DNA from 2 places in the Streptomyces sp. 1222.5 genome. Region 1 is predicted to be linked to the other one. Evidence: riboswitches for the same ligand, from Rfam matches in the RefSeq annotation. Region 1 holds a riboswitch; the other holds the start of a gene.
The links. Region 1 has a riboswitch for glycine ahead of gcvT (glycine cleavage system aminomethyltransferase GcvT). Riboswitches for the same ligand answer to the same signal wherever they lie in the genome.
Positions count from the first base shown of each region.

Region 2: it holds a riboswitch for glycine, as region 1 does, so the genes downstream of both, gcvP (aminomethyl-transferring glycine dehydrogenase) here and gcvT (glycine cleavage system aminomethyltransferase GcvT) in region 1, are expected to answer to the same signal.

Region 1 is NZ_FNSZ01000001.1:2,914,404-2,920,048, reverse strand. It holds gene glyA (serine hydroxymethyltransferase) at 1-482, opposite strand, end outside; gene gcvH (glycine cleavage system protein GcvH) at 497-874, opposite strand; gene gcvT (glycine cleavage system aminomethyltransferase GcvT) at 991-2,109, opposite strand; glycine riboswitch at 2,268-2,365, opposite strand; gene BLW57_RS12975 (AAA family ATPase) at 2,534-3,202, shown strand; gene BLW57_RS12970 (enhanced serine sensitivity protein SseB) at 3,269-4,060, shown strand; gene BLW57_RS12965 (enhanced serine sensitivity protein SseB C-terminal domain-containing protein) at 4,271-5,056, shown strand; gene BLW57_RS12960 (ABC transporter permease) at 5,408-5,645, shown strand, end outside.
Region 2 is NZ_FNSZ01000001.1:7,163,038-7,168,682, reverse strand. It holds gene gcvP (aminomethyl-transferring glycine dehydrogenase) at 1-1,290, opposite strand, end outside; glycine riboswitch at 1,465-1,560, opposite strand; gene BLW57_RS32475 (PRC-barrel domain-containing protein) at 1,680-2,051, shown strand; gene BLW57_RS32470 (DNA polymerase IV) at 2,216-3,718, opposite strand; gene BLW57_RS32465 (MerR family transcriptional regulator) at 3,787-4,470, opposite strand; gene BLW57_RS32460 (bifunctional nuclease family protein) at 4,725-5,198, opposite strand; gene BLW57_RS32455 (transcriptional regulator FtsR) at 5,283-5,645, opposite strand, start outside.

The DNA.
Region 1 (5,645 bases):
AGCCGCTCGACCTCGGCCATGTCGACCAGGCCGGAGTCGTCCACGTGGTACGCGACCACGTTGAACTGCTTGCCGGAGAAGTTCAGCCGCATGCCGTGGGTCAGGTGGCCGCCGTGCGCCAGGTCCAGGCCGAGGATCGTGTCCCCGGGCTGGGCCAGCGCGAACAGGGCCGCCTGGTTGGCGGAGGCGCCGGAGTGGGGCTGGACGTTCGCGTACTCGGCGCCGAACAGCTCCTTGATCCGGTCGATGGCGATCTGCTCGGCGACGTCGACGTGCTCGCAGCCGCCGTAGTAGCGGCGGCCCGGGTAGCCCTCGGCGTACTTGTTGGTGAGGACCGAGCCCTGGGCCTCCATCACCGCGAGCGGCGCGAAGTTCTCGGAGGCGATCATCTCCAGGGTGGACTGCTGGCGGCCGAGCTCGGCGTCGACCGCGGCGGCGATCTCCGGGTCCAGCTCGTGCAGGGGCGTGTTCAGGACGGTCATCGGGCTACGACTCCTCAGCCGGCGGTGTGGGCGGCGTACTCGTCGGCGGAGAGCAGGTCGGCCGGCTCGTCCGAGATGCGGACCTTGAACAGCCAGCCGCCCTCGAAGGGGGCGGAGTTGACCAGCGACGGGTCGTTGACGACGTCCTCGTTGATCTCGGTGATCTCGCCGGTCACCGGCGAGTACAGGTCGGAGACCGACTTCGTCGACTCCAGCTCACCGCAGGTCTCGCCCGCCTCCACGGTGGAGCCGACCTCGGGGAGCTGGGCGTAGACCACATCGCCGAGCGCGTTGGCCGCGAACTCGGTGATGCCGACCGTCGAGACGCCGTCCTCGGCGGCCGACAGCCACTCGTGCTCCTTGCTGTAGCGCAGCTGCTGGGGGTTGCTCATGGCCTGAATTCTCCTGTACGCGCGGGAGTGCTGGTGAATGGGGTACCGCTGGGACGGTTCGCGGGCAGGCGGAGGACGCGCGGGTCGTGCGACCGGTGCGTTCCGCCGCCCAGTGTCTACTTCTGGCGCTTGTAGAAGGGCAGCGCCACGACCTCGTACGGCTCGTGGCTGCCCCGGATGTCCACGCCCACGCCCGCGCTGCCCGGCGCCGCGTGCGCGGCGTCGACGTAGGCCATGGCGATCGGCTTGCCCAGGGTGGGGGAGGGGGCGCCGGAGGTGACCTCGCCGATCACCTGGCCGTCCGCGACGACGGGGTACCCGGCGCGCGGCACCCGGCGGCCCTCGGCGATCAGGCCGACCAGGACCCGGGGCGGCTCGGCGGAGGCGCGCTCGGCGGCCGCGGCGAGCGCCTCGCGCCCGACGAAGTCGCCCTCCTTCTCGAACTTGACCACGCGGCCGAGCCCGGCGTCGAAGGGGGTAAGGGAGGTGGTCAGCTCGTGCCCGTACAGCGGCATGCCCGCCTCCAGGCGCAGGGTGTCCCGGCAGGACAGACCGCACGGCACCAGACCGGCGCCCTCGCCGGCCTCGGTCAGCGCCTGCCACAGCTCGACCGCGTGCTCCGGCTTCACGAACAGCTCGAAGCCGTCCTCGCCGGTGTAACCGGTGCGGGCGATCAGCGCGGGCACGCCGGCGACCGTGCCGGGCAGGCCGGCGTAGTACTTCAGGCCGTCCAGGTCGGCGTCGGTGAGCGACTTCAGGATGCCGGGGGACTCCGGGCCCTGGACGGCGATCAGCGCGTAGGCGTCCCGGTCGTCGCGGACCTCGGCGTCGAAGCCGGCGGCACGCTCGGTGAGCGCGTCCAGCACCACCTGCGCGTTCGAGGCGTTGGCCACGACCATGTACTCGGTCTCGGCGAGCCGGTAGACGATCAGGTCGTCCAGGATGCCGCCGTCGGCCTGGCAGATCATGGTGTAGCGGGCGCGGCCGACACCGACCGAGGCGATGTTGCCGACCAGGGCGTGGTTCAGCAGGGCGGCCGCATCGGCGCCGGACACGGTGATCTCGCCCATGTGGGAGAGGTCGAAGAGGCCGGCCCTGGTCCGCACGGCGAGGTGCTCGTCGCGCTCGGAGCCGTAGCGCAGGGGCATGTCCCAGCCGGCGAAGTCGGTCATCGTCGCACCGAGCGAGCGATGCACGGCATCGAGCGCGGTGAGACGGGGTTCAGTGCTGCTCATCGGTCGGTCGTCTCCCAGGACAGGAATGGGACGGGCGAGGAACGTTCCTCCCCATCTGTCATCGGAACCTGAGAGGTTCGCCACGACCGCCACAGGGACGATCACGGCTTGCACCGTGGGTGGGGCCGCTGTCACAGCGGCCCGCTTTTCAGATGTGCCTCGCCCGCGCGGTAACGGGGCCTGAGAGATTCAAGGGAGGGACTTGCTCCTTCGGCGCCCCGGTGAAGACTGCCGGGGACTCTCCCGCGCGGATTCAAACGGCCGGTATGCAGTTGGCGGGCTCATCATTGCACGCCGCGCCCCCACCCGTCAGGGCCCGCATTCTGTAACCGACCTGTGGCAGTACGCGCACCCAACCGCATTACCTTCTCTTTACATTTAGCGGGCAAGGGGGTTACCGAACCCACAGGGGAGGACGATCACGGTGAACAGGACCTCGGCCTACGCCGCCACCACCGGCATCGCGGTGCCGAAGCAGCCTTCCGCGCCGGCCCGTGAGCGCGCGGCGGCCCGCTCCGTCCCGGTCGTCCGCGACCTGCGCGACCGCGCGGGCCGCAGCCCGCACGCCCTGCTCTTCGGGCCGGCCGACCTGGTGGTGATCACCGGCCTGCCCGGCAGCGGCAAGTCCACCCTCATGCACCGCACGGTCACCGGCCACCGCATCGACTCCCAGGACACCCGAGACCGCTGGGACACCAAGGTCCCGCGCGCGCTCCCGTACGCGCTCTACCGCCCGCTGGTCCGCCTCGCCCACTACACCGGCCTGCGCAGGGCCCTGCGCACCGGCGAGGGCGTCGTCGTGCACGACTGCGGCACCCAGCCGTGGGTGCGCGCCTGGCTGGCCCGCGAGGCCCGGCGCCGCGGCGGCACCCTGCACCTGCTCCTCCTCGACGTCCCGCCCGGCACGGCCAGGGCGGGCCAGCGCGAGCGCGGCCGGGGCGTGTCCCGCTACGCCTTCCGCCGCCACCGCCGTACGGCCGAGCGCCTGCTGTGCGCCGTGGAGAAGGGGGAGCTGCCCGCCGGCTGCGGTTCGGCGGTGCTGCTGGACCGGGACGCGGCGGACGTCCTCAGCCGCGTGGGCTTCACTCGGTGAGGCGCTGTCACAGCCACCCGCTAGCCTTCTAGCTCACAGCAGTGGTTCCCAGCAGGCGGTAGGCAGATGGACTTCCCGGCGGACATCAGCGCGGACTTCCCGGCACAGGCGCACCCCCACCCGCACGGCGGCTGGCCGGGCAACGAACTGGAGGAGGTGCTCTCGGCATCCCTCGGCATACCCGCGGCCGGCGGCCGGATCGTCGAGGTCCTCGGCCGGAGCTTCCTGTGGATCCCCCTGCCCAACGGCGGAGGCCCGGACAGCGGCCCGCTCGACCTGCCCACCACCGAGATCGACGGCCAGGTGTACGTCCCGGTGTTCAGCTCCGAGGAGCAGCTGCGCCAGGTGGCCGGCTCTCACATGTCGTTCACCATCGCCCCCGCCGTGGAGTTCGCCCAGGGCCTGCCCCCGCAGGCGGGCCTGGTCGTGAACCCGGGAGGCGTGGTCGGCGTGCCGCTGCCGCCCGAGGCGGTCGCCGAGCTGTGCCGGGCCGGCCGCACCCCGCTCGACGGGCTCGGCACCGGCGGCCGGGTCCGGCTCTTCGAGCCCGACTGGCAGGACGACCCGGTCGACTTCCTCGCCGCCGCCTCCGCCGAGTTCGCGCAGACCGGCGTGGTGCTCACCGCCCGCCGCTGCCTCGCCGCGATCGAGACGGCCGACCCGGTGATGTTCGTGGGCGTCGAACTCTCCCAGTGGGACGGCGACCTGCGCGCGCTGCCGCTGGAGGCCCTGGGCCGGGCCCTCGGCAAAGTCCCGGTCAAGTGGCCGGTCAACCTCGTCCTCCTGGACGTCGCCCAGGACCCGGTCGCCGACTGGCTGAAGACCCACGTCCGCCCCTTCCACCAGTACGGTCACTAGACCCGACGCGGGCGCGGGCGACCCCGGGAGCGCGCGGCCGCGTCCGGCGGGCGCCGCCGCCGCGGGGCGCGTGGACCCACCACCTATCCGCACCCGCGCACGAACACGAGGCCCCGGGCTCCTGGGCGCTTAAGCTGTCCCCACACGCGGGGAACAATCGGAGGGGCGGTAAGACAGGTGAGCGCGAGCCCAAGCGGCAGCGTGGAAAACATGCTGCGCCAGGTCACGCCCGGACGCTACGACGCCTACGAGGCCCTGCTCCGCGCCCTCGCCACCCCCTCCTCCGGCCAGATCTGGATGCTCCTGTGGCACGGCCAGGCCGGCTCCCCGGACGCCCAGTACGGGGACATGGAGGTCGACGGCTTCCACTACGCCCCCTGTGTCACCTCCGCCCAGGAGCTGTCGGCCAGCGGCTGGAACCGCTCGTACGAAGTGGTCGACGGGCTCGACGTGGCCCGCACCCTCTACCCCGACCACTACGGCCTCTGGCTCAACCCGCACGCCCGGGGCGGCGGCGTCGGCATCCCCTGGCTGGACCTGCGCCGTCTCGCCACCGGACTGGACCGGCAGCCCGCCGGCCCGCTCCGGCTCGCCGAACCCACCATCGAGATCCCGCAGTTCTACGCCCTGCTCGCGCAGAACGCCCACCGCACCCCGGCCCTGCGCTCCCTGCGCCGCGCCTGGGTGCAGCCGGCGCTCGGGGCGCCGTACCTCGCCCTCGGCCTGGACGTGTACGACACCTCGCCCGCCGCGGTCGACTCGGTCCGCGGGATGATGCAGCAGTCCGTCGGGGCGGTCCCGGAGGGGCTGCCGGTGTCGACGGTCGCGATGACCGACGAGTACGACCCGGTGGTGATGTGGATGCGGGCCAACGCGCGCCCGTTCTACGACCGCGAGGCCCACGCGGCCCCGCCCCAGCCCCAGCTGCAGGCCGCTCCGCAGCCGCAGGCGCCGGCCGCGGGATACGGCTATCCGCCGGTGCACGGTGGCTACTGATCAACTCGTCGCGGCACCCCGCTCCTTGGCGCCGGAACGCAGGATTTGCGCGGACCGAGTGCTTCTGCGCGCGTAGACATCAGCCGTACGCCCCAAATCGCGCAAATTCCCCGTTCCGCCACAACTGGCCCGCGTCCGAGAGCCGTTACCCACTGTTCGGATAACGGAATCCCCCGCACTGCATCACGGTTGCGCATACTTTCGCCGCCACATCTGGCGGGTGATCGCGGCCACGCTGAAGACTCGCGACTCAGACGCGAGGTCGAGACCTCGTGATCGATGGCAAGTCGACAAAGCCGCAATCCGCGGCAGGCGCAGGCCGGTCACCACCGGCGAGAGGGGTCGCTCACCGTGACCGCACCGATCGAGACCACCGGGGCGGCAGCCGAGGCACAGCCGGAGGCTGTGCTCGCGGGTGCCGGTAAGGGGCAGATCGAGGGTCGTTCTCTGGGTCAGATCGCCTGGACCCGGTTCAAGAAGGACAAGGTCGCCGTCGCCGGCGGCATCATCGTGATCCTGCTGATCCTCCTCGCGATCCTCTCGCGCCCCCTCCAGGCCGCCCTGGGGCTCGACCCCAACGCCTTCAACC
Region 2 (5,645 bases), 4.2 Mb from region 1:
GGCGACGGAGACGTGGTCGGCGTCGACCGCGCGCACGTTGACCCCGTTGTCCCGGGCAGCGGCGACGACCTCGGCGGCCTTGCCGGGGACGCGCGCGGTGAGCGTGTCGAAGTACGCGCCGTGGACGATCTCGATCCCGCCGCCGCGCAGGCCCGCGGCGAGGAGGGAGGCGTAGCGGTGGGTGCGGCGGGCGATGGTCCGCAGTCCCTCGGGGCCGTGGTAGACGGCGTACATGCCGGCCATCACCGCGAGCAGGACCTGCGCGGTGCAGATGTTGCTGGTGGCCTTCTCACGGCGGATGTGCTGCTCACGCGTCTGGAGCGCGAGGCGGTAGGCCTTGTGGCCGTCGGCGTCGACGGAGACACCGACGAGGCGGCCGGGCAGGCTGCGCGCGAACTTCTCGTGGACGGCCATGTAGCCGGCGTGCGGACCGCCGAAGCCCATGGGCACGCCGAAGCGCTGGGTGGTGCCGACGGCGATGTCCGCGCCGAGCTCGCCCGGCGAGGTCAGCAGGGTCAGGGCCAGCAGGTCGGCGGCGACGGTGACGAGGGCGCCCAGCTCGTGCGCCCGGTCGATGACCGGCTTGAGGTCGCGTACGACTCCGGAGGCGCCCGGGTACTGGAGCAGTACGCCGTTGATCTCACGGGCGGCGATGTCGGCCGGGATGCCGTCGCTGAGGTCGGCGACGACGACCTCGACACCGGTCGGCTCGGCACGGGTCTCGATCACGGCGATCGTCTGCGGCAGCGCGTCCGCGTCGATCAGGAAGAGGCCCTTCTTGTTCTTGCCCATGCGCCGGGACAGCGACATCGCCTCGGCGGCGGCGGTGCCCTCGTCCAGCAGGGAGGCGCCGGAGGTGGGCAGGCCGGTCAGCTCGGCGACCATCGTCTGGAAGTTCAGCAGGGCCTCCAGACGGCCCTGGGAGATCTCCGGCTGGTACGGCGTGTAGGCGGTGTACCAGGCCGGGTTCTCCATGACGTTGCGCAGGATGACCGGCGGGGTGAAGGTGCCGTAGTAACCGAGCCCGATCATGGACCCGAGGACCTGGTTGCGGTCGGCGAGCGAGCGAAGCTCGGCGAGCACCTCGGCCTCGGTGCGGGCCCCCGGCAGGTCCAGCGCGTCGGCGTTCTTGATCACGTCCGGGACCGCGGCGGCGGTCAGGTCGTCGAGGGAGCCGTAGCCGACGTGCGCGAGCATCTTGGCCCGCGCCTCGTGGTCGGGGCCGATGTGGCGCTGCTCGAAGGGAATGCCGGCTTCGAGCTCGGCGAGCGGGGTGCGATGGGCGGTCATTGCGGAGGCCTCCTGGTCTGACGCGACCTTCGAGGGGCACCCCGGTACGGATACCCCGACGGCCTCCCCCTCTGTCATCTCAACCTGAGAGCTTCACCGGACGTCCGTGGACGCCGGCTTTCACCGTCGGTGAGGGCGGACGCCGTCGACATCCGCCCTGCTTTCCAGAGTGACCTCGTCCGTGCGGTACGTGGGCCTGAGAGATTCCGGGGAGGATTTGCTCCTTCGGCGCCTCCGACGGTGGTCGGAGGACTCTCCCGCACGGGGTCAGCAGCCGCTGTCAGCCTACCAGCGAGGTCAACGCCCGGGGCTTCGAGTGGCCGCCTCCTTGAATGTGCTCTTTTGTAGTGCTTACGGATGAGTTGCGACCACGTGGAGGGAGAGGGACCGTGCTGACCGACATCGATCCGCGCAACCTGATCGGCCGCAAGGCGTTCGACCGCAATGGCACCAAGATCGGCACCATCGACGAGGTGTACCTCGACGACGCCACCGGCGTGCCCGAGTGGGCGGCCATACGCACCGGCCTGTTCTCCCGGGACGCCTTCGTCCCCCTGGAGCCCAGCGAACTGATCGAGGGTGCCCTCCGGGTCCCCTTCGAACGCGCGCTCATCAAGGACGCCCCCGACTTCGGCGTCGGCCGCCATCTCTCCCCCGAGCAGGAACTCCAGCTCTACCACCACTACGGCCTCGACGTGGCGCCGCCCCACGCGATCCCCGATCACGACTTCGGCAAGCTGGCAGGCTCGGAAGAACCCTGACCCCGGCACCCTCCCTCTCCTCCACCCATCCGAAAACGTCCGCGGCACCCCGCGCGCCGCACGTCCTCGGCCGCCCGTCCGCGAACGCTCGGCTCCGTCGCGGGCGGTGCACCGGTCGGCAGCACCCTCGCGGTGCCCGCCGGGGCCCGGGGTGGAACCGTGCGTCAGCCGTTGCCCGGCACGGCGACGTGGCCGTCCGCCGTCTCCCCCGGAGTCGCCCGTCCACCGGCGGTCGGCGCGGCGGCTTCTGCCGGGGTCCGGGGCGGAGCCCCGTGGGGAGCACCGCTCGGCGGGGTGGGACGGATGGGCGAGTGGGCCGGGCCCGGGTCCAGGACCAGCGGCAGCGGCTCACCCACCTCGAGCGCGGGATCCCCGACCGAGAACGTCCGCACCCGCCCGGGAGGGGACTGCGGAGTCTCGAACCGAACGGTGACCCGCCCCAGCCCGCTGCCCTGCACCCAGCCGGGCCCGTACTCCGCGTGCCGCACGTCCTGACCCGCGCGCCAGTGCCGCTCGGGGGGCTCCTCCGGCGCCGGCACCACCTCGGCGACGGCGTCCACCGGCGGAGCCTCCACCGCCCCCGAGGACTGCGGCTGCGCCGCCTGCGCGAACAGGTCCTCCTGGGTGTAGTCCGCGAGCCCCGTGACCCCCACACCGAGCAGCCGCACCCCGCCCGTCGTGTCCACCGCCTCCAGCAGCCGCGCGGCCGCCTCCCGGATCACCGCCTGATCGTCCGTCGGCCCCCGCAGCGTCTCGGAACGGGTGAGCGTCGAGAAGTCGTACCGGCGCACCTTGAGCACGATGGTCCGCCCCGACAGCCCGGCACCGCGCAGCCGCCCCACACAGCGGTCGGCCAGCCGCTGCACCTCGAGCCCCACCCGCAGCCGGTCGTGGATGTCCACGTCGTAGGTGTCCTCGACCGACACCGACTTGGCCTCCCGCTCGGCCACCACGGGCCGATCGTCGTGCGCCAGGGCCATCGCGTACAGCGCGTGCCCGTGCGCCTTGCCGAGCAGCCGGACCAGCTCGTCCTCCCCCGCCTCGGCCAGCTCCTCGACCGTGGTGATCCCGGCTCTGCGCAGATGGTCCCCGGTGGCCGGCCCGACCCCCGGCAGCGTCCGGACCGTCATCGGCGCCAGCAGTGCCCGCTCGGTCCCCGGCTCGATGAGCACAAGGCCGTCCGGCTTGGCCTGCTCGGAGGCGATCTTCGCGAGCATCTTGGAGGCGGCGAGCCCCACCGACCCGGTGAGCCCGGTGGCCGCCCGGATGTCCGCGCGCAGCTTCACCCCGGCCAGCCGCGCCGACTCCTCGTCCCAGGCCGTCCCCCCGGCCTCCAGATCCACGAACGCCTCGTCCAGGCTGAGCGGCTCCACCAGCGGCGACAGCTCACGCAGCAGCGCCATCACCTGCTCGCTGATCGACCGGTACACGGTGAAGCGCGGCACCAGATAGGCGGCGTTGGGGGCCCTTCGGCGCGCCTGCGCCATGGGCATCGCCGAGTTGACCCCGAACACCCGGGCCTCGTACGACGCGGTCGCCACCACCCCGCGCGGTCCGAGCCCGCCCACGACGACCGCCTTCCCGCGCAGGCTCGGCTTGGACGCCTGCTCCACCGAGGCGAAGAAGGCATCCATGTCGAGATGCAGGATCGTGGGCGCGTTTCTCACATCTCCGATGCTGCACCACGGCACTGACAATGCGGGTGCGCCCGAGGCGCACCCGCCCGGCGAGGAGGTCAGACCGCGCGGTTGCGGCGCCGCGCCAGCTCGTCCGCGGGGTTGTGACCGACGAGGGTCTCGCCTGTGTCGACGCGCTCACCGTGCAGCTGGGAGAGCGCGCTTTCCACGTCCCGCCACACCACGCCGACCGCGATCCCGAAGATGCCCTGACCGCCCTGGAGCAGGGCATGGACCTCGTCCGGCGAGGTGCACTCGTACACGGTCGCCCCGTCGCTCATCAGCGTCATCCGCTCCAGGTCGCGGAAACCGCGTTCCCGCAGGTGCTGGACGGCCGTGCGGATGTTCTGCAGCGAGACACCCGTGTCGAGGAACCGCTTGACGATCTTCAGGACGACGACGTCCCGGAAGCTGTACAGACGCTGTGTGCCCGACCCGTACGCGGGCCGCACACTCGGCTCGACGAGGCCGGTACGGGCCCAGTAGTCGAGCTGCCGGTAGGTGATGCCGGCGGCCGCGCAGGCCGTGGGCCCGCGGTAGCCGATCTCCTCGGACGTCATGGACGCCGCCCCTCCGCCGTTCGGCACCGCCGTCGGTCGCTGCTGAGCGTTGTCGACCGCGCTGCCGGAATGGGGATGACCCCTGTTCGAACGCAGCTGAGAGCTCGGGGGAGGGTACGGACCGCTCTCCCCCAGACCGTGTCCGGGGGCACCCCCAGCCGTACCGTCGCCGCTCGTTCTCACGCCGACCTCCGTCCTTGACCTGCCTTCTCGACGGTAGGCAGTCACCAGGGGTGCGTCAACGATCGCCACACTCGGCACGCCGAGTGATAATCACCCTAGGAGTGGTTTTCCGTGCCCCACCGCGGGGAAAGGCTAGCCGAATGCGCTCGCGCCGGGCCGTAGGACGCTCTCAATGGCCGGTGGCATTTGCCCCCGAGCCAGGACGCACACACCAGGTGGCCGGCCCTCGTTCCGCCGGCCACCGCGTCCGCCGCTCACTGGCTGCTGGTGCCGAAGTCCTCGGGCGAGATCTGGTCGAGGAACTCGCGGAACTTCTCCACCTCGTCCTCCTGCTCGTCCGGAATGGCGATACCCGCGTCGTCCAGCACCGTGTCACTGCCGTAGATCGGCGTCCCGGTGCGCAGGGCCAGCGCTATGGCATCGGAGGGACGGGCACTGACCTCGACGCCGCTGGCGAAGACCAGCTCCGCGTAGAAGACGCCTTCCCGCAGATCGGTGATGCGCACCTCGGTCAGCTCCTGGCCGACGGCCTCCAGCACGTCCTTGAACAGATCGTGGGTCAGCGGTCGCGCGGGCGCCATGCCCTGCTGGGCGAAAGCGATCGCCGTCGCCTCCCCCGGTCCGATCCAGATGGGGAGGTAACGGTCGCCCCCCACTTCGCGCAGGAGCACGATCGGTTGGTTGGAGGGCATTTCGACCCGGACACCTACGACATCGAGCTCGTTCACACAGCAACCCTAGGCCGTGCCCGGGATGTTTGGGTAGTCGGGCCGGGAACAGGTGGCCGATCCGGCCGCCCCCGGCACTCCGCCTCAGGGCAGCCGCACACCGAGGGCGGTATGCACCAGAGCCGCGTGCAGCCGCACCGTGAGCGCCGCCAGCTCCTTCGTGCGGGCTTCGGCATGTGCCCTGGTCTGCGGATTGCGGTGCCGCCTGAGCGGGGCCACCACCTGGTCGACGAGGCCGGCCTCCCGGTCGGCGGCGGCCTTCATCACCCGGAGGTGACGCGGTTCGATGCCGAACCGGCCCAGCTCGGCGACGAGCGCGGCCACGGTGACGGCCTCGGCCTCGTACGCCCCGTCCTCCAGCGGAGCTAGGAGCCCGTAGGACTCCCACTCCTTCAGCTCGCCCTCGTCGATGTCCGCCGCCGCGAGCAGCTCGGCCCGGCCGACCCG